3 regions of the Telluria sp. ZT3P39 genome follow, and region 2 is predicted to be linked to each of the others. Evidence: predicted binding sites of a transcription regulator. Region 2 holds the regulator's gene; each other region holds the start of a gene.
The links. Region 2 encodes FliA, which starts transcription of late flagellar genes. Its sites were predicted from a motif close to CTAAAGTTTNNNNNNNNNNNGCCGNTA; they were not measured.

Region 1: AC56LR_RS19215 (flagellar protein FliT) is a predicted target of FliA. The motif match lies at 4,731-4,757, and genes of this name have one in related genera.
Region 3: AC56LR_RS11965 (flagellin N-terminal helical domain-containing protein) is a predicted target of FliA. The motif match lies at 4,298-4,324, and genes of this name have one in related genera.

The regions. Positions count from the first base shown of each region.
Region 1 covers NZ_JCASIH010000028.1:39,409-47,046, reverse strand. The annotation lists gene AC56LR_RS19240 (DUF883 family protein) at 1-116, opposite strand, end outside; gene AC56LR_RS19235 (RNA-binding S4 domain-containing protein) at 228-440, opposite strand; gene fumC (class II fumarate hydratase) at 461-1,858, opposite strand; gene AC56LR_RS19225 (type IV pilus assembly protein FimV) at 1,948-2,946, shown strand; gene AC56LR_RS19220 (HDOD domain-containing protein) at 3,265-4,230, shown strand; gene AC56LR_RS19215 (flagellar protein FliT) at 4,398-4,679, opposite strand; gene AC56LR_RS19210 (M1 family metallopeptidase) at 5,007-7,638, shown strand, end outside.
Region 2 covers NZ_JCASIH010000029.1:47-7,684, reverse strand. The annotation lists gene flhA (flagellar biosynthesis protein FlhA) at 1-1,576, shown strand, start outside; gene AC56LR_RS19330 (hypothetical protein) at 1,601-1,864, opposite strand; gene AC56LR_RS19325 (DUF2778 domain-containing protein) at 1,861-2,334, opposite strand; gene flhF (flagellar biosynthesis GTPase FlhF) at 2,582-3,970, shown strand; gene AC56LR_RS19315 (MinD/ParA family ATP-binding protein) at 3,963-4,772, shown strand; gene AC56LR_RS19310 (RNA polymerase sigma factor FliA) at 4,805-5,542, shown strand; gene AC56LR_RS19305 (flagellar motor protein) at 5,524-6,267, shown strand; gene motD (flagellar motor protein MotD) at 6,273-7,031, shown strand; gene AC56LR_RS19295 (hypothetical protein) at 7,079-7,564, shown strand.
Region 3 covers NZ_JCASIH010000010.1:44,813-52,450, reverse strand. The annotation lists gene AC56LR_RS11990 (hypothetical protein) at 1-63, shown strand, start outside; gene AC56LR_RS11985 (sensor histidine kinase) at 60-1,553, shown strand; gene AC56LR_RS11980 (response regulator) at 1,546-2,193, shown strand; gene AC56LR_RS11975 (GGDEF domain-containing protein) at 2,285-3,853, shown strand; gene AC56LR_RS11970 (hypothetical protein) at 3,891-4,151, opposite strand; gene AC56LR_RS11965 (flagellin N-terminal helical domain-containing protein) at 4,512-5,966, shown strand; gene AC56LR_RS11960 (flagellar protein FlaG) at 6,056-6,427, shown strand; gene fliD (flagellar filament capping protein FliD) at 6,635-7,638, shown strand, end outside.

The DNA.
Region 1 (7,638 bases), on a different contig from region 2:
CTCGTGTAGTGATCGGTGTTCTTGAGCAATTCTTCCGCGTTTTCGATCACCAGACGCAAGTCTCCGATGAGCTGATCCTGCGACTGCGACTGCGCGCAGCGGTTCGGGGTTTCCATCGCTTCACCTTTAGCCGTTGATATTTGTCGATACCTGATGGCTAAAATATAAACAAGGAAGCCCCGTTCTGTTTGTTAGCGCGCAAACATAAGCCCGCCATTCATGCGCAGTTATTGAACGCGGATCTGTACGTCGCCCAGGGTCACGGTCTGGCCGGCGCGGATCTTGGCGGTCTTGCGCAACTCTTTCTTGCCGTCGACCTTCACGCCGCCGCCGGCAACCAGGTGCTTGCCGGCGCCGCCGCTGTCGACCAGGCCGACCAGCTTGAGCAGTTGGTTGACCTCGACGAATTCCTCGGTCAAATCGAACACTATTTTTTGCATACTTTCCTCAGGGTGGGGGCTTATTCGACCGCATCCGGCCGGGTCATGTCGATCGGCACGATCCAATGGTCGAATTGCTGCTCGTCCACAAAACCAGACTGCAAGGCGGCCTGGCGCAGGGTCAGGCCCTCGTGGGACGCGGTCTTGGCGATTTGCGCGGCGCGATCATACCCGATGTGCGGCGCCAGTGCGGTCACCAGCATCAGCGATTTTTCCATCAGCTCGCCGATGCGCGCGTGATTCGGCTCGATGCCCTGGGCGCAATGGGTGTCGAAGGAACGCATGCCGTCGGCCAGCATGCGCGCGCTCTGCAGGAAGTTGTGCGCGATCATCGGCTTGAACACATTCAGCTCGAAATTGCCCTGCGAGCCGCCGACCGTGATCGCCACGTCGTTGCCGAATACCTGGCAGCACAGCATGGTCAGCGCCTCGCACTGGGTCGGATTGACCTTGCCCGGCATGATCGAGCTGCCCGGCTCATTCTCGGGAATCGTGATTTCACCCAGGCCCGAGCGCGGCCCCGAAGCCATCCAGCGCACGTCGTTGGCGATTTTCATCAGGGCCGTGGCCAGGGTTTTCAGGGCGCCGTGGCTCGACACCAGCGCGTCGTGCCCGGCCAGCGCCATGAACTTGTTCGGCGCGGTCTTGAACGACAGCCCCGTGAGCGAAGCCAGCTCGGCGGCGATGCGCGGGGCGAAGTCCGGATGGGCGTTCAGGCCGGTGCCCACCGCCGTGCCGCCGGCAGCCAGCGACAGCAGGCCGGGGAGGGTGGAGCGGATCGCGCTTTCGGCGAACTCGAGCTGGGCGACATAACCGGAAAATTCCTGGCCCAGCGTCAGGGGCGTGGCGTCTTGCAGGTGGGTGCGGCCGATCTTGACGATGTCCTCGAAGTCGCGCGACTTGCGCAGCAGGGTCGAGCGCAGCTGCAACAATGCCGGCAACAGGTTTTTCGCCACCGCCAGCGCCGCCGCCACGTGCATGGCGGTGGGGAAGATGTCGTTCGACGATTGCCCCATGTTGACGTGGTCGTTCGGGTGCAGCAGGCGCTTCTCGCCGCGCTCGCCGCCAATGAGCTCGGAGCCGCGGTTGGCCAGCACCTCGTTCATGTTCATGTTGCTCTGGGTGCCGGAGCCGGTCTGCCAGACGGCCAGCGGGAATTCCTCGGGGTGCCGGCCGGCCAGGACTTCGTCGGCGGCGCGAATGATGGCGTCGGCCTTGTCGGCGGGGAGCTTGCCCAGCGAGCGGTTGACGGCGGCGGCGGCGCGCTTGACCTGGGCCAGGGCGGCGACCAGTTCCGGCGCCATGCGTTCGGTCGAGATGTGGAAATGGTGCAGGGAGCGCTGGGTCTGGGCGCCCCAGAGGCGATCCGCGGGAACCTCGATCGGGCCGAAACTGTCCTTTTCAATCCTGTTGTTCATGGGCATGTCCTGTCGAATGCAAGGCTGGGATTAAAGAGTTTATCGCAATGTCCGTTAATGACGAACAGGCTTCATTCTTGCATCGACTTATGGCGCTTCGCCTTCCCTTGTTATTGTTATTCAGTTGCGCGCTGCTGGCCGGCGCCGTCCAGGCTGCCGAGCTCGGTGAGCCGCGCGTGAGCTCCTACATCAGGCAGCCGCTGGTGGCCGACATCGAGCTCACCATGCTGGAAGACGCCGCCACGCCGGTGCAGGTGCGCCTGGCCAGCCCGAACGTCTACCACGGCGCGAATATCTCGATGCCGCCGGTGCTGTCGAGCCTGACCTTCTCCGTCATGCGGCGCGACGGCCGGCAATTCCTGCACGTCACCTCCCTGAAGCCGGTCGACGAGGCCCACCTGCACCTCTACCTGGAACTCGGCGACGGCGCGCAGCGCGGCGTGCGGCTGGCTACCTTGTGGCTGACGCCGGATCCGCATCCGGCGCCGCCACCGATCCCGGTGGCGGCGGTCGTGCCTGTCGTGGTGAAGCCAGCCCCCGCCAGGATCGCGGTTGCGGAGCCGGTGCAGGTCGACAAGCCGGCTCCTGTCCCAAGGCGTCCCAAGCCGGTTCCTATTACTGCGCCGCCCAAGCCGGAGCCGGCTCCTTCGCCTGCGCCGGCCGCCTGCGCGCCGCAAGTGCAGCCCGAGCAGCACGCCTGCGTGGCCCTGGGCGCGAAGAACGCGCAACTGCACGAGCAGCTCGGCCAGCTCGAGGGCAAGGTCAAGCAGCTGCAGGTGGCGATGGGGACGGCGCCGGCTGCCAGGCCCTATAAACTGAAGAAGAAAAAGCTGGAACCGCCGCCGGAGGCCGGGTTCCCCTGGCTGCAGGTGGGCGCCGGCATTGCCGGCCTGCTGGCGCTGCTGGCGGGCGTGCTGGTGCTGATGCGCCGCAAGCGGGCGGCCAGGCGCAAGGCAGCCCCGCGCCACGTCGAGCCGACCGTCACCCTGGGGACGCGCCTGAAGGCGCGCCTGGGCACACTGGGCAAGTCCGCGAAAGCGCATGTACCAGCTGAAACAGTTGCACAAGAGTCGTCTACACAAGTTTGATTTTTGCGTTATACTAAAAATGTGGTCGTTTAGATCACAAACGGCACAGAGGCCTGGCGCAGCCACCACCGATAGCGTGGCGCGGAAACCAGGTAACGTTGAAGAAACGCCTGTGTCCGGAAGCAGTTCGTGAGCCAGCTTAGGCAGCGGACGCCGGATGCAACCGGCAAGAGGCGACGCCAGGAGATACCTGGTGTTCGCTCTCCCGAATTCCTTGCCTGGGCGCCCGCCCGGGCATGAACGAAGCGCCTGCGGGCGCTTTTCTCATTTCCGGCTTCTGAAGGCGCTACAATCTGGGCACAGGAACAGCCGCATACTATGAAAAACTGGATCAATCGTCTGATGGGCAGCGCCGACAGCCAGGTGGCCGCCGCCGCGCAGCTCGACGCCGGCGCCCCGGATGCGCCATCTGGCGCCGCCCAGGCCGACGAACTGTATTACCGCTGGCTGCTGGGCCCGGCCGGGTTCGACGCGCCCGCGGAGACCGAGCAACTGATCCTGGAGCAAGTCCGTAGTGTGGCGCAGAATCCGGCCGTGGCCGCCGAACTGGTGCCGCGCGTTCCCGAGCTGATCCCCAAGCTGCTGCGCAGCCTGCGCGACGAGAGCGTGACCACCGGCGAGCTGTCGCGCCAGGTGGCCGAAGACGTGGTGCTGGTGGCCGACGTGCTGCGCGAGGCGAACAGCGCCTATTACCGGCCGATCACTCCCATCAAGACGCTGGACGCGGCCATCATGCTGCTGGGCCAGAACGGCCTGCGCATGCTGCTGGCCCGGGTCGCTTTCCGTCCGGTGATCCGCATGCAGGAGGCCGGCTTCGCCCGGCGTGCGGCGCCGCTGGTCTGGAACCATTCCGAGAAGTGCGCGGTCGCGGCCAGCCTGATGGCGCCGGGGCTGACGGCGGACATTTTCGAATCCTGCCTGGCCGGGCTGATGCAGGACGTCGGCTTGATCGTGGCGTTCCGCCTGGCCGACCGGGTCTGCCAGAACGGCAAGGCGCCGAAATCGGCGGCCTTCGGCGCGGAACTGCTGGCGCGCAGCCGGGCCTTGTCGGCGGTGATCGCCACGCACTGGGACTTTCCGAACGACGTGGCCGACGCGATCGCGCTGGCGGGCGATCCGGGCGGATCGAGCCTGGCGCAGGCGGTGGCGCAGGGTGACCATATTGCCAAACTGCGGATCCTGATCGATGCGGGGATGCTGTCGGAGGACGATGCGCTGGTGGCGGAGGGGCTCAACAGCTTCCAGCGCAGGTGTCTGGGGAAGCTGAGTAATCTGGAAGAGTAGGGTGGGCGGGTCTTCCCGCCCGCGCGTTCAACCAGTGCGTGAGTCCCAACATCGTCCGACGAAGCGAAGGAAGTTTGAACGCGCGGGCGGCGTAGCCGCCCACCCTACGGAACCTTCAGCCAACAAAAAAGGCACCCGCAGGTGCCTTCATCCAGATCCGTACCAAATCAATGCGCGCACATCGCGCGGTCCAGCTGTCCCATCCACGGCTCGGTCACGTCGCGGATCGCGCGGTCGTTGGCCATCAGCTGCTTGATCAAATCGATCTTGCGCTGGCGCTTGGCGCCGTCCAGGGCCGGCACGCCGCAGATCGCGGCGCCTGCCGCCACGCTGGCCTGCACGTTCAGCTTGTCGAAAGCGGTCCATTCGCCTGCCTGTGCCGCGTGCTTCATCTGGCCGGTGAGGCCAGCGAGGTTTTCGTACATCGAGAGAACGTCGTTCGATTTCATGTCAGCACCGAGGCAAGGTTCGCCGGCTGGATTACCGGCTATCTAAGCCATTTACGGATGCGCTTTCGGGAACTTTAGGGTTTCGACGAAAAATAATTGAAATATTTTTCGCCAGTCATGAATGTTGTCAGTCATGCATGGTCAAGCGATCCTGCATGGGCCAGAATGCCGGTCGCCATTCCCCGTATTCAGCAGTTTGGCCGCGTTTTTTGCAGTCTGTCGCATTCCAGGCGCAGGCGGCAGCCGGCTTGCTTACCCTGCATCCTGGGTCGTTGCGCCACGGCGCGCGACCGACATCAAATAAAAACAGATTCGAGAGAGAACTCTATGAGAGACATGCTAGTGGCGCGCACCGCCGCAGCAGCCGCGTTCGCGCTGACTGCGGCCACGGCCCAGGCCGAGGCGCCGTTTTCGTTCGCGGCCACGCCCGGCAAGCTGCCGAAGGACGTGATTCCGCTGCAATATGCCGCCCATATCATGCCTGACGTCGCGGGCAACAGCTTCCGCGGGTCGCAAACGGTGGAAATCGAAGTCTTGAACGCGACCTCGACCATCATGCTCAACGCCGACCACCTGGAGATCGAGGCGGCCAGCCTGTCCGGCAAGGGCGTCGGCAAACTCGCGCTCACTCCCATCCTGGACAAGGCGCAGCAGACCCTGCGTTTCGACCTGCCCAAGCTGCTCCCGCCGGGTAGATACGAACTGGCCATGCGCTTCCGCGGCCAGATCAACCGTGAGGGACGCGGGCTGTTCTATGTCAATTACAAGGCGGGCGGGGCGGACAAGAAGCTGATCGCCACCACCATGGCCCCGAGCGACGCGCGCCGCATGCTGCCGACCTGGGACGAGCCGGCCTTCCGCGCCCGCTTCAAACTGACGGTCGACGTACCGGGCCATTTCAAGGCCTATTCCAACACCCCGATCGAGAAGCAGGAAAAGCTTCTTGGGGGCATGCAGCGCATTTCCTTCGGCAATACCCCGAAGATGCCGAGCTACCTGGTGGTGCTGGTGGCGGGCGAGCTGGAGCGTCTGGCCGGCAAGCAGGACGGCGTCGACATCGGCATCGTCACGACCGAGGGTAAGCTCGGCTCGGCCGTCTTCCCGCTGGCCGCCACGCGCGACTTGCTGCACTACTTCAATAATTACTTCGGCATCCCGTACCCGCTGCCGAAACTCGACCAGATCGCGATTCCGGGCGGTTTCAATGGCGCGATGGAAAACTGGGGTGCCGTGGTCTATAACGAGCCGACCCTGCTGTACGACCCGAAGAAGTCCCCGGAGCGGGTCAAGAAATTCACCTTCAACATCAATGCCCACGAAGTCGCCCACCAGTGGTTCGGCAACCTGGTGACCATGGCCTGGTGGGACAACCTGTGGCTCAACGAAGGCTTCGCCTCCTGGATGGCGTCCAAGGCAACCCAGCACTTCCACCCGGAATGGCGTCCCTACCTGGACGGCGTGGCCGAGCGCGAATACGTGATGAACCTGGACGCGCGCAAGACCACCCACCCGATCCAGGCCCGGATCGACAACGAGGAGCAGGCCGCGGCCGCGTTCGACGCCATCACCTACGAAAAGGGCGAGGCCTTCCTGCGCATGCTCGAGGCCTACCTGGGCGAAGAACCCTTCCGCAAGGGCATGCGCGCCTATATGGCCAGGCACCAGTATTCGAATACGACGTCCGCCGACCTGTGGGCGGCGCTGGAAAAGGCGTCCGGCAAGCCGGTGGCAAAACTGGCCTCGGACTGGACCACGCAGCCGGGCTTCCCCTTGATCAAGGTGGAGCAGGTGTGCGAGGACGGCAAGCGCAAGGTCACGCTGTCGCAGGAACAATACCGCCTGGACGAGCCGCCCGTCGAGAAACGCTTGTGGAACGTGCCGCTTCAGGTCGGCACCGTCAACGGCAAGGCCTGGTACACGCTGCTATCAGGCGCCAGCACGACGCTGGTCCAGGCCAGTTGCGAGGGCGCGCTGGTGGTGGACCCGCACAGCGTCGGTTACTTCCGCCTGCATTACGACCCGGCGAGTTTCCGTGCGCTGGCCGAGCAGGCGCCGCGCCTGCCCGACAGCACGCGCCTGCGCCTGCTGGCCGATACCTGGAGCCTGGCCTCGAACGGCCGCATGGGCCTGGACGGCTACCTGAACCTGGTGCGGCGCTATGGCGACGAGCCGCGCCTGGCCGTGTGGGAAGCCATCCTGTCGCACCTGCGCACGCTCGACTCGCTCGCACGCGGCGAGCCGGAGCGGGCGCTGATCCGGCGCTTCTTCATCGACCTGGCGCGCCCGAAGTTCGACGGGCTCGGCTGGGACGAAAAGCCGGGCGAAACCGCGGAGGACGCCCAGCTGCGCGGCATGCTCGCGACCTCGCTGGCGCGCGCCGGCGACCCGGTGGCGATCGAGCAGGGCCGCGCCCGCTTTGCGCGGCTCCTGCAAGATCCGGCCGCGGTGCCGCCCTCGATGATCGATTTCGTCACCGCCACCGCCGGCCGCTATGCCGACGCCGCCACCTACGACATCCTGGCCAGCCGCGCCGCCAACGCCGCCACCAGCGAAGAGCGCAACCGCTACGGCCGCGCACTTGCCGGCGCGCAAGATCCGGCGCTGGCCGCCCGTACCCTGCAATGGCTGCTGTCGCCGCAAACCCCGCCGGATCTGGTGCCGTATATCGTGGGCGGGATCGCCAGCGAGCATCCGGACCAGACCTGGAATTTCGCTATTGCCCATCGTGACGCGCTGCTGAACAATATGGAAGCCCTGGGCCGCAACGCCCTGTTCGCCAGCATCGTGTCCTCGTCGAGCAATCCGGCCCATGCCGAGATGATGGAAGCCTATATGCGCAAGAACTTCGGCCCCGATGCCGTGGTCGAAGCCGAGCGCGTCGGCAATGGCGTGCGCGTGCGCGCGGCCCAGAAGGCGCGCCTGCTGCCGCAGGTACGCGCCGCCTTACAATACCTGCACC
Region 2 (7,638 bases):
CAAGCGCCGCAACGAAGTCGCGCAAGAGGCCGAGTTCTACGGCGCGATGGACGGCGCCTCGAAATACGTCAAGGGCGACGCCGTGGCCGGCATCATGATCACCCTGATCAACATCATCGGCGGCCTGATCATCGGTATCGTGCAGCACGACATGGCATTCGGCAAGGCGGCCGAGGTCTACACGCTGCTGGCCATCGGTGACGGCCTGGTGGCCCAGCTGCCTTCGCTGATCATCTCGATCGCGGCCGGTATGGTGGTCTCGCGCGTGGCCAGCGACGAAGACATCAGCACCCAATTGACCAGCCAGCTGTTCGCCCGTCCGGAAGCGCTCTACATCACCGGCGGCATCATTTTGGCGCTGGGCCTGATCCCGGGCATGCCGAACCTGGTGTTCCTGCTGCTGGGCGGCGCCCTGGTCGGCGGCGGCTACATGATCGCCAAGCGCCGCAGGGACGCGCCGGCCCAGGAAGCGGCCGCGGCGCTTGAGGCTGCGGCGGCCGGTACAGCCGGCGCGGCGGCACCGGCCGAATCGGAAGAAGCGACCTGGCAGGACGTCATGGCGGTCGACACCCTGGGCCTGGAAGTGGGCTACCGCCTGATTCCGCTGGTGGACAAGACCCAGGGCGGCGAGCTGCTCAAGCGCATCAAGGGCATCCGCAAGAAATTCGCCCAGGAAGTGGGCTTCCTGGCCCCGCCCGTGCACATCCGCGACAACCTGGAACTCAAGCCTTCAGCCTACCGCATCACGCTCAAGGGCGTGGAAGTGGGCACCGGCGAAGCCATGAACGGCCAGTTCCTGGCGATCAACCCGGGCATGGCCAGCGGCACGCTGCCGGGCATCGTGACGGTCGATCCGGCTTTTGGTTTGCCGGCCACCTGGATCGACGCCAGCCTGCGCGACGAGGCGCAGAGCATGGGTTATACCGTGGTCGACGCCGGCACCGTGGTGGCGACCCACCTGAACCATTTGATTACGACCCACGCCTCGGAACTGCTGGGCCGCATGGAAGTGCAGGCGCTGCTGGATCACCTGGGCAAGGAAACCCCGAAGCTGGTGGAAGACCTGGTGCCGAAGATCGTGTCGCTGTCCACTTTGCAGAAAGTGCTGCAGAACCTGCTGCAAGAGGGGGTGCACATCCGCGACATGCGCACCATCATCGAGGCGTTGTCAGAGTACGCCACCCAGACGCAGGATCCGAACGAGCTGACCGCCATGGTGCGCGTGGCGCTGGGCCGCGCGATCGTGCAGCAGCTGTTCCCGGGCATGAACGAGCTGTCGGTGATGACCCTCGACAACCGCCTCGAGCGCTTGCTGATGCAGGCCATGGGCACGGGCGGGGACGGCGCCGGTATCGAGCCAGGCCTGGCCGACACCATCGCCCAGCAGGCGGCCAATGCCGCCCAGCAGCAGGAAGAGCTGGGCCTGAGCCCCGTGCTGCTGGTGCCGGCGCCGCTGCGCGTCCTGCTGTCGCGTTTCCTGCGCCGCGCGGTGCCGCAGCTGAAGGTGCTGTCGCATAACGAGATTCCGGAGACCAAGACGATTCGGGTGACGAGCCTGGTCGGCGTGCCGATGTGAGCAGGACTCGCCGCGCGTCATTGGTCAATGCCGGTATCGCCGGAAGATGAGTACGGCCGAATAGGTGACGACAAGGACAACGACGAACGCACTACCGAGCGCAAGCAGGGTTTCGAGATCCCGCAGTTCCTCTCCATTTGTTGAGCCGTAGAGTTCGACGAGCCAGACAGACAGCACTGGTGGAACCTGTGGGCCAAGGTCGGGACGGGCGAGCCACATCCATCCCAGGGCAGCGGTGCCGACAAGCACCCAAGCGGCAAGCATGACATGCGTGATAAACGTTTTCACTTTACTGTTACTTGGCCGTAAGCCTTTAAGGTACTGCCTGGGATGGCGATCTGACTGCTCGCCTTCAGGCGAGCTCGCAGAATGCGGAAATCCGTATGGCTGTCGATGGTAATGCAACCTTGGCTGATTCCCAGGCTTCCCTTCGGGTGGAGCCGAAAACGGCCTCGCTTTACTTTGTTACAGAAAGTTTCATCGTCAATTCTTCCGTCAGTCGCATAGAGGGCGAACCAGTCCCCTCGGTTACTGAAGAGGTCGCGCAGCGGGCCCAGCACGCCGCCTGACTGGCGATCGAGTACATAGTAAATACCGGGAGGAATGGGGCCAATTCCTGCATGACAAGCAAATTCTCGGCGGTTTGCATGGGCCCCCAAGCCTGAAAACGCTGGGAATTGCATAGTGTTCATTTTAAGCACACTCATCGGTTTGTCGTTCAGTTCAAATGAGCATTTAAGCATCTGCGTTTCTCCCAAAAAGGCTTCTTGTCACAAGTTTTCGAGCATAGGCAAGTATCAAGAACTGCTTGCTGAGATGTCACAACTTTGCATTGGCTGCTTACTCCGATCGGACACGGAGCCTGATCCTCGGGGAAATAGACCCTTTTCCCCTTCCTTCTCCCCAGATGGTTTCCGCACGGCATCGTCAATAATGTTGACTATGGACGGGCGATTGCGCCCGCAGAAAACGTAGAACAGACCAGTTGAAGTGCGGAGAACAACGATGAACGTGAAGAAATTTACAGCGGCTACCTCCCGTGACGCCTTGCGCAAGGTGCGCGAGGCGCTCGGTCCTGACGCGGTCATCCTGTCCAACCGTCCGGTCGACGGCGTGGTCGAGATCCTGGCGCTGGACAACGACGACGTCGCATCGCTGTCCTCGCCGAGCATCGAAGAAGCGCAGCCGCAGTTTGGCGCCTTCGACAACGGCTTCGACCCGGAACCGGTCTTTGCCCGCGCCCCGGCCGCTTTTGCCCCCGCCTTCACCGCTCCCGAACCACGGCGCGCAGCGCCAGCGCCTGTCGCCGAGGAAGTGCCGCCGACCTACGAAAACCGCCGCGCCCCGGCCCCGGCAGCCACCATCGACATGGCCGCCATGAGCTCGATGATGAGCGCCGCCATCGCCCAGGCCAAGGAATCGGCCACGCTCGAAATGAGCGGCATGATGAATGAAATCCGCGCCATGCGCGGCATGATGGAAACCCAGCTGGCCGAGCTGTCGTGGAATGCCGGCTCGCAGCGCGAGCCGCAAAAGAACGCCGTCCTGCGCGAGATGCTGGCCGCCGGTTTCTCGGCGACGCTGGCGCGCTACCTGATCGACAAGATGCCGGCTACCCGCGACGCGGCCGAAGCGCTGCGCTGGATCAAGACCGTGCTGGCCCGTAACCTGACCACCATCGCCAACGAAGACGACCTGCTCTCGCGCGGCGGCGTGTTCGCCCTGGTCGGCCCGACCGGCGTCGGCAAGACCACCACCACCGCCAAGCTGGCCGCGCGTTGCGTGATGCGCCACGGCGCCGACAAGCTGGCCCTGATCACCACCGATGCCTACCGTATCGGCGGCCACGAGCAGCTGCGCATCTACGGCAAGATCCTGGGCGTGATGGTGCACTCGGTGAAGGACGAAGCCGACCTGCGCATCGCCCTGAAAGAACTCAAGAACAAGCACACCGTGCTGATCGACACCATCGGCATGTCGCAGCGCGACCAGATGGTGACGGAACAAGTGGCCATGCTGAGCGAATCCGGCGCCGACGTGAAGCGCCTGCTGTGCCTGAACGCGACCTCGACCAACGAGACGCTGAACGAAGTGGTGCGCGCCTACCAGGGCACGGGTCTTGCCGGCTGCATCATGACCAAGCTGGACGAAGCCGCCTCGATCGGCAACGTGCTCGACGTCGTGATCCGCCAGAAGCTGAACCTGCACTACATCTCGAACGGCCAGCGCGTGCCGGAAGACCTGCACCTGGCCGACCGCGCGATGCTGGTCGACCGCGCCTTCCGCAGCAAGAGCGGCGCCAACGGCATCAGCGACGCCGACCTGCCGCTGATGATGGCCGGCACGGCCAACCTGCACAACGACCGCAGCCTGCGCGAGGTGTCCCTTGGCTAGTTTCGATTTCGACCAGGCCGAAGGCCTGCGCCGGATGCTGCAGGGCCCGCGCCCGCGCATCGTCACCTTCCTGTCCGCCACCCCTGAAGACGACAAGGGCGCCATGCTCGTCAACCTGGGCGCCTCGCTGGCCCGGACCGGCAACGACGTCCTGATCGTCGACGCCTGCGAGCGCGAGTACGGCGTCGCCCGCCGACTGGGCATCAGCCGCGCCGCTCTGCTGACCAACGTGGCGCGCCAGGAGTGCGGCCTGAACCAGGTGCTGCACGCCGTGCCGCAGGGCTTTTCGGTGGCGTCGCTGGGCACCCCGCAACGCGCGGACGATACCCGCCGCCTGGCCAAGACCTTCGACGTGCTGGTCAAGCAGGCCGGCATCGTGATGGTGGACGCCGAACTGGGCCCGGACGGCGAATTGCCGCTGCCGCTGATGGCCAGTTCCGAGATCGTGGTGCAGGTCGGTACCTCGGCCACCTCGATCACGAATGCCTATGCCTTGATCAAGCATTTGTCGCACCAGCTGGGCCGCCGTCCTTTCGGCATCCTGGTTACCGGCGCGACAGAGGCCGAAGCCAAGGTTGTATACGATAATATGTCTACCGCGGCAACACGCTACCTGGCGGTGACCCTCAATTCGATGGGCTCGGTACCGGCCGACGAATACCTGCACCGCGCCGCGCGCCTGGGGCGCGCCGTGGTCGATGCCTTCCCGCTGGCGGGTGCGTCGGTTGCTTTCCGCCAGCTGGCAGGCAAGTTCGCGCTGCACGCGATGGGCCGGGGAGGCAACGCACATTTCGGGTCCTGACCTGCTAGAGAAGAAGAGAAGACAAGCAACGCATGTACACGGTCAAAGGGAAAACGGACAAGAACCATTTGCTGACGGAGCACATGCCGTTGGTGAAGCGTCTTGCCCACCACATGAAGGCCAAGCTGCCGCCTTCCGTGGAAGTCGATGACCTGGTGCAGGCGGGCATGATCGGCTTGCTCGATGCGATCAACCGCTACGAAGACAATCACGGCGCCCAGTTCGAGACCTATGCGGTGCTGCGCATTCGCGGCGCCATGCTCGACGAACTGCGCTCGAGCGACTGGATGCCGCGCAGCACGCGCCAGAACATGCGCAAGGTCGAGGCCGCGATGGAAGCGCTGCAGCAGCGCCTGGGACGCCCGGCCAGCGAATCCGAAATCGCCAAGTCCCTCAAGATCTCGTTGTCCGAATACCAGGACATGCTGGGCGACGGCGGCGGCCACCAGCTGCTGTACTACGAAGACTTCCACGACGACGAAGGCGATGGCGGCAGCGCCGGCTTCCTCGACCGCTATGCGGTCGACGATGCCGACCCGCTGCGCTCGCTGCTCGACACCGACTTCCGCCAGGCCGTCATCGACGCCATCGACAAGCTGCCGCCGCGCGAGAAGATGCTGATGGGCCTGTACTACGAGGAAGAACTCAACCTGAAGGAAATCGGCGCGGTCATGGGCGTGAGTGAATCGCGCGTGTCGCAGCTGCACACCCAGGCGGTGTCGCGGCTGCGTGCCTCGCTCAAGGAGCAATTATGGACTGGGCCAGCGTAGCCGGGCTGGTGCTCGCGCTGGCGGGCATCCTGGTGGGCCACACGCTCGACGGCGGCAAGTTCGCGTCGCTGGTGCAGCCGGCCGCCTTCGCCATCGTGGTGGTCGGCACTTTCGGCGCGGTGCTGCTGCAAAGCGAGACCCGCAGCTTTTTGCGCGGCATGCGCATGCTGCGCTGGGTGTTCTTCCCGCCGAAGTCGAGCCGCGACAAGCTCTCGCGCGAGATCGCGCTGTGGAGTTTGACGGCGCGGCGCGACGGCCTGCTCTCGCTCGAGCAGTACATGGGAACGAACGATAAATTTATCCAGAAGGGCCTGCGCCTGGTGGTGGACGGCATCAATCCGGACAAGATCCGCAGCCTGCTGGAGAGCGAAATCAGCGCCTACGAATTCGCCCAGCGCCAGGCCGCGCGCATCTGGGAATCGGCGGCCGGCTATTCGCCGACCATCGGCATTCTGGGTGCGGTGCTGGGCCTGATCCACGTGATGGAAAACCTGTCCGACCCATCGCGCCTGGGCTCCGGCATCGCGGTGGCCTTCGTCTCCACCGTGTACGGCGTCGGGCTGGCCAACCTGTTCTTCTTCCCGGTCGGGAATAAACTGAAAGCCATCGTCAGCGACAAGGTGGCGCAGTACGAAATTCTGGCCGAAGTCTTCCACGACCTCGCCAGCGGCGACCACACCCGCGTGGTCGACGAACGGGTGGCGTCGCTGCTGGCGCGCCACTAAGCGGCATGGCGCGCAAACGCTACGACGATTCCAACGGCTCGGCCGAACACCACGAGCGCTGGCTGATTTCCTACGCCGATTTCATCACGCTGCTGTTCGCGTTTTTCGTCGTGATGTACGCGATCTCCATCGTCAACGAAGGCAAGTACGCGGTGCTGTCCGAAGCGCTGGGCGACGCCTTCGGCGGGCGCAGCCTCGCGCCGCAAGCCGCTACCCGGGTCGAACCGGCGCTGCCGCTGTCGCACATCGTCAACCGCAAGCGGATCGAGGCCGCGCGGCGCGACCGCCAGCGCCTGGAGACCCTGTCGAAAGACCTGTCGGCGACCTTGCTGCCGCTGGTGAAATCGGGGCAGGTGCGCGTGACGCAAAATGCGCGCGGCATCAGCATCGAGATCAATGCCAGCGCGCTGTTCGACCAGGGCGAAGCGGTGCTGCAGCCGGACGCGCGCGACGTGCTGCGCGAAGTGGCCGGCCTGCTCAAGGACGACCCGCACATGGTCGAAGTCGAAGGCCATACCGACAACCTGCCGATCGCGACACCGCAGTATGCGTCGAACTGGGAACTGTCGGCGGTGCGCGCGGCCAGCGTGGTGCGGCTGTTCATCGAGGGCGGCGTGCAGGAGGCGCGCCTGTCGGCGATCGGTTACGGCTCGACCCGGCCGGTGGCGCGCAACGACAGCCCGGTCAACCAGGCGCGCAACCGGCGCGTTGCCGTGATGATCCTGGCAACGACGCCGGAACCGCTGCCGGCCGCCTTGAAATAAAATGTCATTTTTGCCGTCTGTTTGAAATATTCTTTCAAGGAGCACGAATGCATGTCAAACGAATCCTCCCGCTGCTCTTGTTCGCCCTGGGCGGCCTGGTGAGCGCCGTCGGCGCCGTGGAAAAAGACGCGATCGTGCGCCATCAGCTCGAGGTCGAGACCACCGGCGGCAAGGTGAAAGTGCGCCTGACGGTCGAGAACCATGGCGAGACCACCATCTACGTGCCGCGCGAAGTGGCCGCCGGAGACGAACTTACCGGCCGCCGCTTCGAGGTGCTCGACAAGTCCGGCAAGCCGCTCGACTACACCGGCATGATGGTCAAGCGCGGCGCACTGACGGCCCAGGACTACCACCCGGTGAAGCCGCACACGATGCACATGAATACCATCGACATCACGCCGGCCTACGCGTTCAGGAAGGGGAAGAATAGCTACGAGATCCGCTACGACGGGCCGTGGCTGGCCGACCTGAAGCAGCTCGATGCGGTGAGTCACAGCCCGGCGGCGCCGGTGCGCTTCAGCTTTACCCGCTGAAAATGTAGGGTGGGCGGCTTCGCCGCCCACCCTTCTATGATGACTGTCAAGTGAGATTAGTAGTTTTAGGCTCT
Region 3 (7,638 bases), on a different contig from region 2:
GCGCGCTTCAAGGCGCGCCAGCTGGCGCGGCGCGACGAAAAAACCGAAACCGAACAGTCATGAGTCCGAATCCCACCCTTGCCGCCGAAATGCAGGCGGCCGCCTCCGAGATCTTCCTGCTCGACGCCGCCACGCTCGCCATCGTCGACGCCAACCAGGCCGCGCGCCTGAACCTGGGATACGACGCGGCCAGCCTGGAGGCGATGGACGTGCACGCCATCGCCCCCAGGCTCGATCCGGGCGCGCTCTCCAGCCTGCTGGCCGGGCTGGGCGAGGAAATCGGCGCCCAGGTGGGCATCCGCACCCGCCTGCTGCGGGGCGACGGCAGCAGCTATCCGGTCAAGCTGTGCTTCCTGCGCATCGTGCGCGACGGCCGCTCGCTGCTGCTGGCGATCGCCGACGACCTGACGCTCGAGCAGGCCGCCGCCCAGGCCCTGGCGCAGTCGCAGGCGCGTTTCGACGCCATCGTGCGCAATACCCCGGGGCTGGTGTTCCAGCTGGTGCACTACCCGGACGGGCGCCTCGAATTCCCCTGGCTGAGCGAAGGCTGCCAGGCCCTGCTCGGCCTGTCCGTGCTCGAACTGCAGCGCGACGCGTCTCTTTTCGAAGGCCTGATCCTGCCGGACGACCGCAAGGGCTACCTGGATTGCATGGCGGCGTCGCGCGACCAGCTGGGCGCCTGGAACTGGGAAGGCCGGATCTGGATCGACGCCTGGAAAGACGTCAAGTGGATCAACCTGCGCGCCACCCCGCACGCGATCGACGGCGGTGGGGTGCAGTGGGACGGCATCATGACCAATATCAGCGACAGCAAGCAGGAGCAGCACGAGGTGGTGCGCTCGCGCTCGCGGCTGGCCGAGCTCACCGACCACATCGAGCAGGTCAAGGAACAGGAACGGGCCCGCATCGCGCGCGAGATCCACGACGACCTGGGCGGCAACCTCACGGCCATCAAGATGGCGCTGGCGATGCTGGCCGCGCGCCTGCCCGAGCAGCCGGTGCTGCTGGAAAAAGCCAACTACCTCGACGACCTGGTGGACCGCACCATCGAGGCGGTGCACCGGATCTCGCTCGACCTGCGCCCGACCATGCTCGACCTTGGCATCGTGGCCGCGCTCGAGTGGCAGGCAAGGGAATTCGAAAAGCAGATGGGCATTGCCTGCAGCTTCCGCTGTCCGGAGAATGACATCCTTCTCGACGACGACCACGCGACCGCCCTGTTCCGTATTTTCCAGGAAGCGCTGACGAATATCGCCAAGCATGCCGGCGCCACCCGCGTGACGGTGTCGCTGCGGCGGCAGCGCGCCCACCTGACCCTGGTCATCTGCGACAACGGGCGCGGCATCGAGCCCGCCGACCGCCTCAAGCCGCAGTCGTTCGGGCTGCGCGGGATGAGCGAGCGCGCCAAGGCGCTGGGCGGCACGCTGGCCTTGTCGCCAGCGCCCGGAGGTGGCACGATGGTGACCATCAAGACCAGGCTGGCTGCCCCGCAAGCACCGCGCGAGGCGGCCGCCCACCACGAGTTGAGCAACAGCGCAGGACAGAATGACTGACAAAGCAATCATCCGTGTATTCATTGCCGACGACCATGCCATCGTCCGCGAAGGCCTGAAGCAGATCCTGGCCGAACAGGGCGACATCATCGTGGCCGGCGAAGCGGAAACCGGGCTCGACGCCATCAAGCTGGTCGGCAAGTCGCGCCCCCACGTGATGCTGCTCGACATCTCTCTGCCCGACCGCAACGGCATCGAAGTGCTGAAACAGGTGCGCAAGGACCGGCCCGACCTGGCCGTGCTGATGCTGTCGATGCACCGCGAAGACCAGTATGCGATCCGTTCGCTCAAGGCCGGGGCCTCGGGCTACATGACCAAGCAGAGCGCGCCGCGCGAGCTGGTCACCGCGATCCGCCAGGTGGCGGCCGGCCAGAAATACGTCAGCGCCGCGCTGGCCCAGACCCTCGCCGCCCAGGTCGGCGAAGACCACGACGCACCGCTGCACGACGCCTTGTCCGACCGTGAATACCAGACCCTGACCATGATCGCCTCCGGGATGTCGGTCAGCGACATCGCCCGCGAACTGTCGCTGTCGGTGAAGACCGTGAGCGAATACCGCGCCCGTTTGCTCGTGAAGATGAAGCTCAAGAACAGTGCGGAGTTGACGCATTATGCGATTCGCAACCAGTTGGTTTCATAGCATCAAAGATCTTTGTTACTGTTTTTTAATTGATGGTTGGCAATAAAGATGCTTATCATTACGCCAAACCGCAATCCGCGTCATTACAGCCATGTCCACCACGTCGTCCCCCTCCCCCATTGTCCCCGGCCAGAATCCTGCCGATATTGCCCGTGAAGCGTTCCGGCGCCTCGCGACGCGCCGCATTGCGCCGACGCCGGACGCCTACCGCGCCATCTACGACGAGATCGCCGGCGTCCCCCCGGCCCCCGCCGCGCCGGCCGTCAACCCGGCCGCCGAGGTTTTGGAATCCTTCGCCCGCCGCCTGGCCGATACGCCGGGCGAGGTGTCGGAATACGGCCGCCGCCTGCTGCGCGCGTCGAAGGCCGCCGACTGGGCCGGCTACGCCCAGGCGCTGGGCCAGATGGCCGAGCGCCACCTGCGCCGCAACACGCCGGTGATGGCGATGGGCGACGAAGACCCGGACGCGCGCCACCTGCGCGAGATGCTGGGCCGGTCGCTGGCCTTTGCCCTGGCGACCCTATTGGCCGGCAGCAAGGACCTGGTGCTCGAGGCCGAAACTCTGGGCGGCGCCGTCAAGCTGGCGCGCGGCGACGAACTCGGTGAGCTGTCCAGCCGCCTGAAGCAGCTGTGCTACCAGGTCGAACTGCACAGCGGCGACCAGGCCGAGCAGCGCGAACTGCTGCTGCGCCTGTTCCGGCTGCTGCTGGATAACGTCAACGAGCTGCTCGACGACGACAGCTGGATGCGCGGCCAGATCGCCGCCGTGCAGGACCTGATCTCGGGGCCGCTCGATACCCGCTCGCTGGAAGACGCGACCCGCAGCCTGAAGGATGTGATCCTCAAGCAGGGCCAGCTCAAGCACAGCATCTCGGACGTGCGCGCCACCGTCAAGAACATGATGATGACCTTCATCGACCGCCTCGGTTCGGTGGCGGCCTCGACCGGCGACTACCACGCCAAGCTGGGCACCTTCTCGAAGCGCATCAGCGGGGCGGCCAACATCGACGAACTCAACGACATGCTGGAAGAAGTGCTGCGCGAGACCCGCCGGGCGCAGATCGATGCGCTGGCGTCGCGCGACCGCATGATGGAGGTGCACCGCGAAGTACAGGAAGCCGAGGACCGCATCCGCCTGCTGGAAGCGGAGCTCCAGCATATGAGCGAGCTGGTGCGTGAAGACCAGCTGACCGGCAGCCTGAACCGGCGCGGCCTGGAAGAAGTGTTCGGGCGCGAAAGCGCGCGCGCCGACCGCCGCAACACGCCGCTATGCGTGGCGATGCTCGACCTCGACAATTTCAAGAAACTCAACGATACCTACGGCCACCTGGCCGGCGACGGCGCCCTGAAGCACCTGGTGACGGTGGTGCGCGACACGCTGCGCTCGATGGACGTGATCGCCCGCTTCGGCGGCGAGGAATTCCTGATCCTGCTGCCCGAGACCACGGTCGAGGCGGCAGCGGCGGCGATGGTGCGGGTGCAGCGCGAGCTGACCCGCCATTTCTTCATGCACGAGAACGAGAAAATGCTGATCACTTTCTCGTGCGGCGTGGCGCTGCGGGTGCCGAACGAAGGCCAGGAGAGTCTGATGGCGCGGGCCGACCGCGCCATGTACCAGGCCAAGCAGACCGGCAAGAACCGGGTCGTGGTGGCGAATTAAGCCGCGCTAACCCATTTCTTCGCTAGATTAATCCCTCTTATTGAGTAAGCGCGCCCGGACGCGGCGCGCTGCGCATCTCGTCCTTGGCGCCCTGGGCGCCCACCGCCTTGAGCATGCGGTCGGTCGAGGTGCGCTTGGCCAGGCGGCTGCCCGTCATCGTATGCCCATCCTGGCCGGCCGTGTTGGAGGTATCCGCGGCGACTTCCGCCATGGTCGGCGTCGGATCGGTGTCGGGCGCCGAGGCGCATCCCGTCAATCCCAGCGCCAGCACGGCGCATGCAGCAGCAATCGTCTTCATTTTTTCTCTCTCCGGACAAGAAACGCGTTGGTTCGTGTGCGGCCATCAGGGCCGCGCCCGCCAAAATCGTAACAGTTTTGCATCACCCCGGCGCATGTGGCGGCAAATTATTCTGGACGAAGAGAAAAAATAAATCTTTTTTTGCCCTAAAGTTCGCCATTCCACGGTCGTTTAGACGCGCTGCCGAAAGAAACTTGAGCGAAAAGAGGCGGAATTAATTTCGCTCCGGGCCCTCAAGTTCTTGCCGCAAAGCACGTTACCAGCAACAACAGCGGTGTGATCGTCACGGAACAGCGTGGCGCACCAAAGTGAACAGGGCAAGGCAGCCCACCCCTGAAAGACCTAGTCTGGAGAAACACCATGGCATCCGTAATCAATACCAACGTCGCATCCCTGAACTCGCAGCGTAACCTGTCGACCTCGCAAGCATCCCTGAACACCTCGATCCAGCGCCTGTCGTCGGGTCTGCGCATCAACAGCGCCAAGGACGACGCTGCCGGCCTGGCAATCTCGGACCGCATGAGCTCGCAGATCCGCGGCATGAACCAAGCAACCCGCAATGCGAACGACGGCGTGTCGATGGCCCAGACGGCTGAAGGCGCCCTGTCGAGCTCCGGCGAAATCCTGCAGCGTGTCCGCGAACTGGCAGTGCAGTCGTCGAACTCGTCGAACTCGGCCGGTGACCGCAAGGCCCTGCAGACCGAAGTGACCGAACTGACCTCGGAACTGAACCGTATCGCCAACACCACCGAATTCAACGGCCAGAAGCTGCTGGACGGCTCGATGGGCACCGCGAACTTCCAGGTCGGCGCCAATGCAGGCCAGCTGATCTCGATGACCGGCTCGAACTTCAGCACCTCGACCTACGGCAACAACAACGTCGGCAAGGATGCGAACGCCGTCGTCGCGGCAACCACCGCTGCCGCCGGCACCGCAGCCGTCTCGGGTTTCCTGGGCAGCGCCAACGTCGCTACCACCGCTACCGATACCGCCAAGTCGATCGCTTCGAAGATCAACGCCGAAACGTCGAAGACCGGTGTGACCGCTTCGGCGACCACCGAAGTGCAGATCGACGGCGCAGCCGGTTCGTACGCACTGGACCTGACCTCGGACAACTCGACCGCAGTGCGCGTCTCGTTCTCGATCGGCGGCGCCGGCGCCACGGCCGACGACTTCGCATCGGGCATCAGCGCAATCAATGCCCAGACCGCCAAGACCGGCGTGACCGCATCGTTCGACTCGGCCAACGGCGGCGGCATCAAGCTGACCAATGCTTCGGGCAACGACATCAAGCTCGAGAACAAGAACGCTGCTGCCGGTGCTGCGATGACCATGGCCAGCTACAAGGCCGACGGCACCACCAACGCCAGTTTCTCGGTTGTTGCAAACACCGGCGTCGGCACTGCCAACGGCCGCGTGTCGATGGACTCGGAAAAGAGCTTCTCGGTTGCCGAAACCACCGCCACCGGCTTCGCGCTGGCCGGCAGCTCGAACCTGAAGTCGGTCGCCAACATCGACGTCAGCACCTTCGACGGCGCACAGGCCGCGATCAAGGCAGCCGACGCCGCCCTGTCGTCGGTCAACAGCCAGCGCGCTTCGTACGGCGCACTGCAGTCGCGCTTCGAATCGGCGATCTCGAACCTGTCGTCGACCACCGAGAACCTGTCGGCATCGCGCAGCCGCATCGTCGATACCGACTTCGCTGCTGAAACCGCGAAAATGACCCGCGGCCAGATCCTGCAACAGGCTGGTACCTCGATGCTGGCCCAGGCCAACTCGCTGCCGAACGGTGTCCTGTCGCTGCTGCGTGGTTAATTACCGACGGACTGACTAGTCCATCCGTGCTGTAAAACGGTTCCTCGGCTGAAGAAATTCAGCCGGGGAATTTTTGCTAGGGAAGTCACATGAACATCCAATCTCTTGGTTCACCCGTGGCGTCGCGGCTGGAGGAGCGCACGCTCGCTCCGATCGAGCAGCAAAAGGCGGAGCCCACCAAGGCGGTGAAGCCCACCGAGGCCCCCGGAACGACCCCGGCATCGCGCGCGCAGCCGTCGCGCGAGCAGGTCGACGATGCCGTCCGCAAGATCAACGAGGGCATGGCAGCCACCTTGCAAAGCCTGGAATTCGCAATCGACGATGACAGCAAGGAAATCGTGGTCAAGATCATCGACCAGGGCACCCGCGAAGTGGTGCGCCAGATTCCTTCCGTCGAAGCGCTCGAGATCGCCAAGTCCATCGACAAGATGCGCGGCCTCCTGATCAGCCAGACTGCCTGAGCCGGTTCTACCTTATTACCGCCGGCGCACGTTCCCCGGGAGCGTGCGCTGCGCTTCCGCGCCTGCCGCCGGCGCGCGCATCCGCACATGATGTCTTCCTGCCATCCCTGTTTTTAACTATTTGAATTGGGATACCTTTCCCGCTCTTAAGTCCGGTTTGCTTCTGTCGATAATGACTTACATTATCGCTTTCACGGGAGAAACAAAGTGGGCATCAGTTCATCCGGCATCGGCTCCGGCCTCGACGTCGACGGCATCATCAGCAAGCTGATGCAGGCCGAAGCAGCCCCGCTCGCCAGCTTCGACAAGAAGGCAGCCGCGCTGCAGGCGCGCATGGGCGCGCTCGGCAAAGTCGGCGCCGCGGTCGGCGGCTTCCAGGGCGCCCTGACCGCGCTCAATTCTCCCTCGACCTTCAGCGCCCTGAATACCGCATCGAGCAACAAGGACCTGCTCAGCGCCACCGCCGGGACCGGCGCGGTGCCGGGCAAGTACAGCATCAACGTGTCGCAGCTGGCGTCGGCCCAGAGCCTGACCACCGCCGGCAGGGCCAGCATGAGCGCGACCATCGGCAGCGGCGCCAGGACCACCCTGACCTTCCAGTTCGGCAGCATCGGCGGCGGCAGCTTCGGCGTGGCCGGCACCGCGCTGGGCGCATCGATCGCCACCGGCGGCATCAGCAACGGTTCGCTGACGCTCAACGGCGCCCCCATCACCACCAGCGCGGCCACCCGCAGCGCGGCCCAGCTGGCCGAAGCGATCAACGCCAGGAGCGACACCACGGGGGTGACTGCCAAGGCCGGAACCGCCACCAGCGCGGCGAACCTGTTCGCCAGTTTCGGCACGGTCACCACCGCTGCCACCGCCAGCTATACGCTGTCGGTCGGCGGCGTGGCGATCGCGAGCCAGGCCGGCAGCGGCGCCTCGCTCGACGCCGCCGGCGTCGACGCGGCGCTGGCCAGCGGCACCGTCGGCGCGGCGCTGGCGGCCGCCAACATCACCTATAGCGGCAACGCCCTGGACGGCAGCCTGCAATTCACCGCGGCCGACGGCTCCAACCTGACCGTACTCGAAGCCATCGGCGGCAGCGGCGCGGTCACCGGCGGCCTGGGAGGCGTCGGCGTTGCCAACACCGGCACCAGCGTCACCACCACCGCAGGCGTGACCCTGAGCTCGCGCGACGGCAGCCAGATCCTGGTCGGCGGCACCAACCC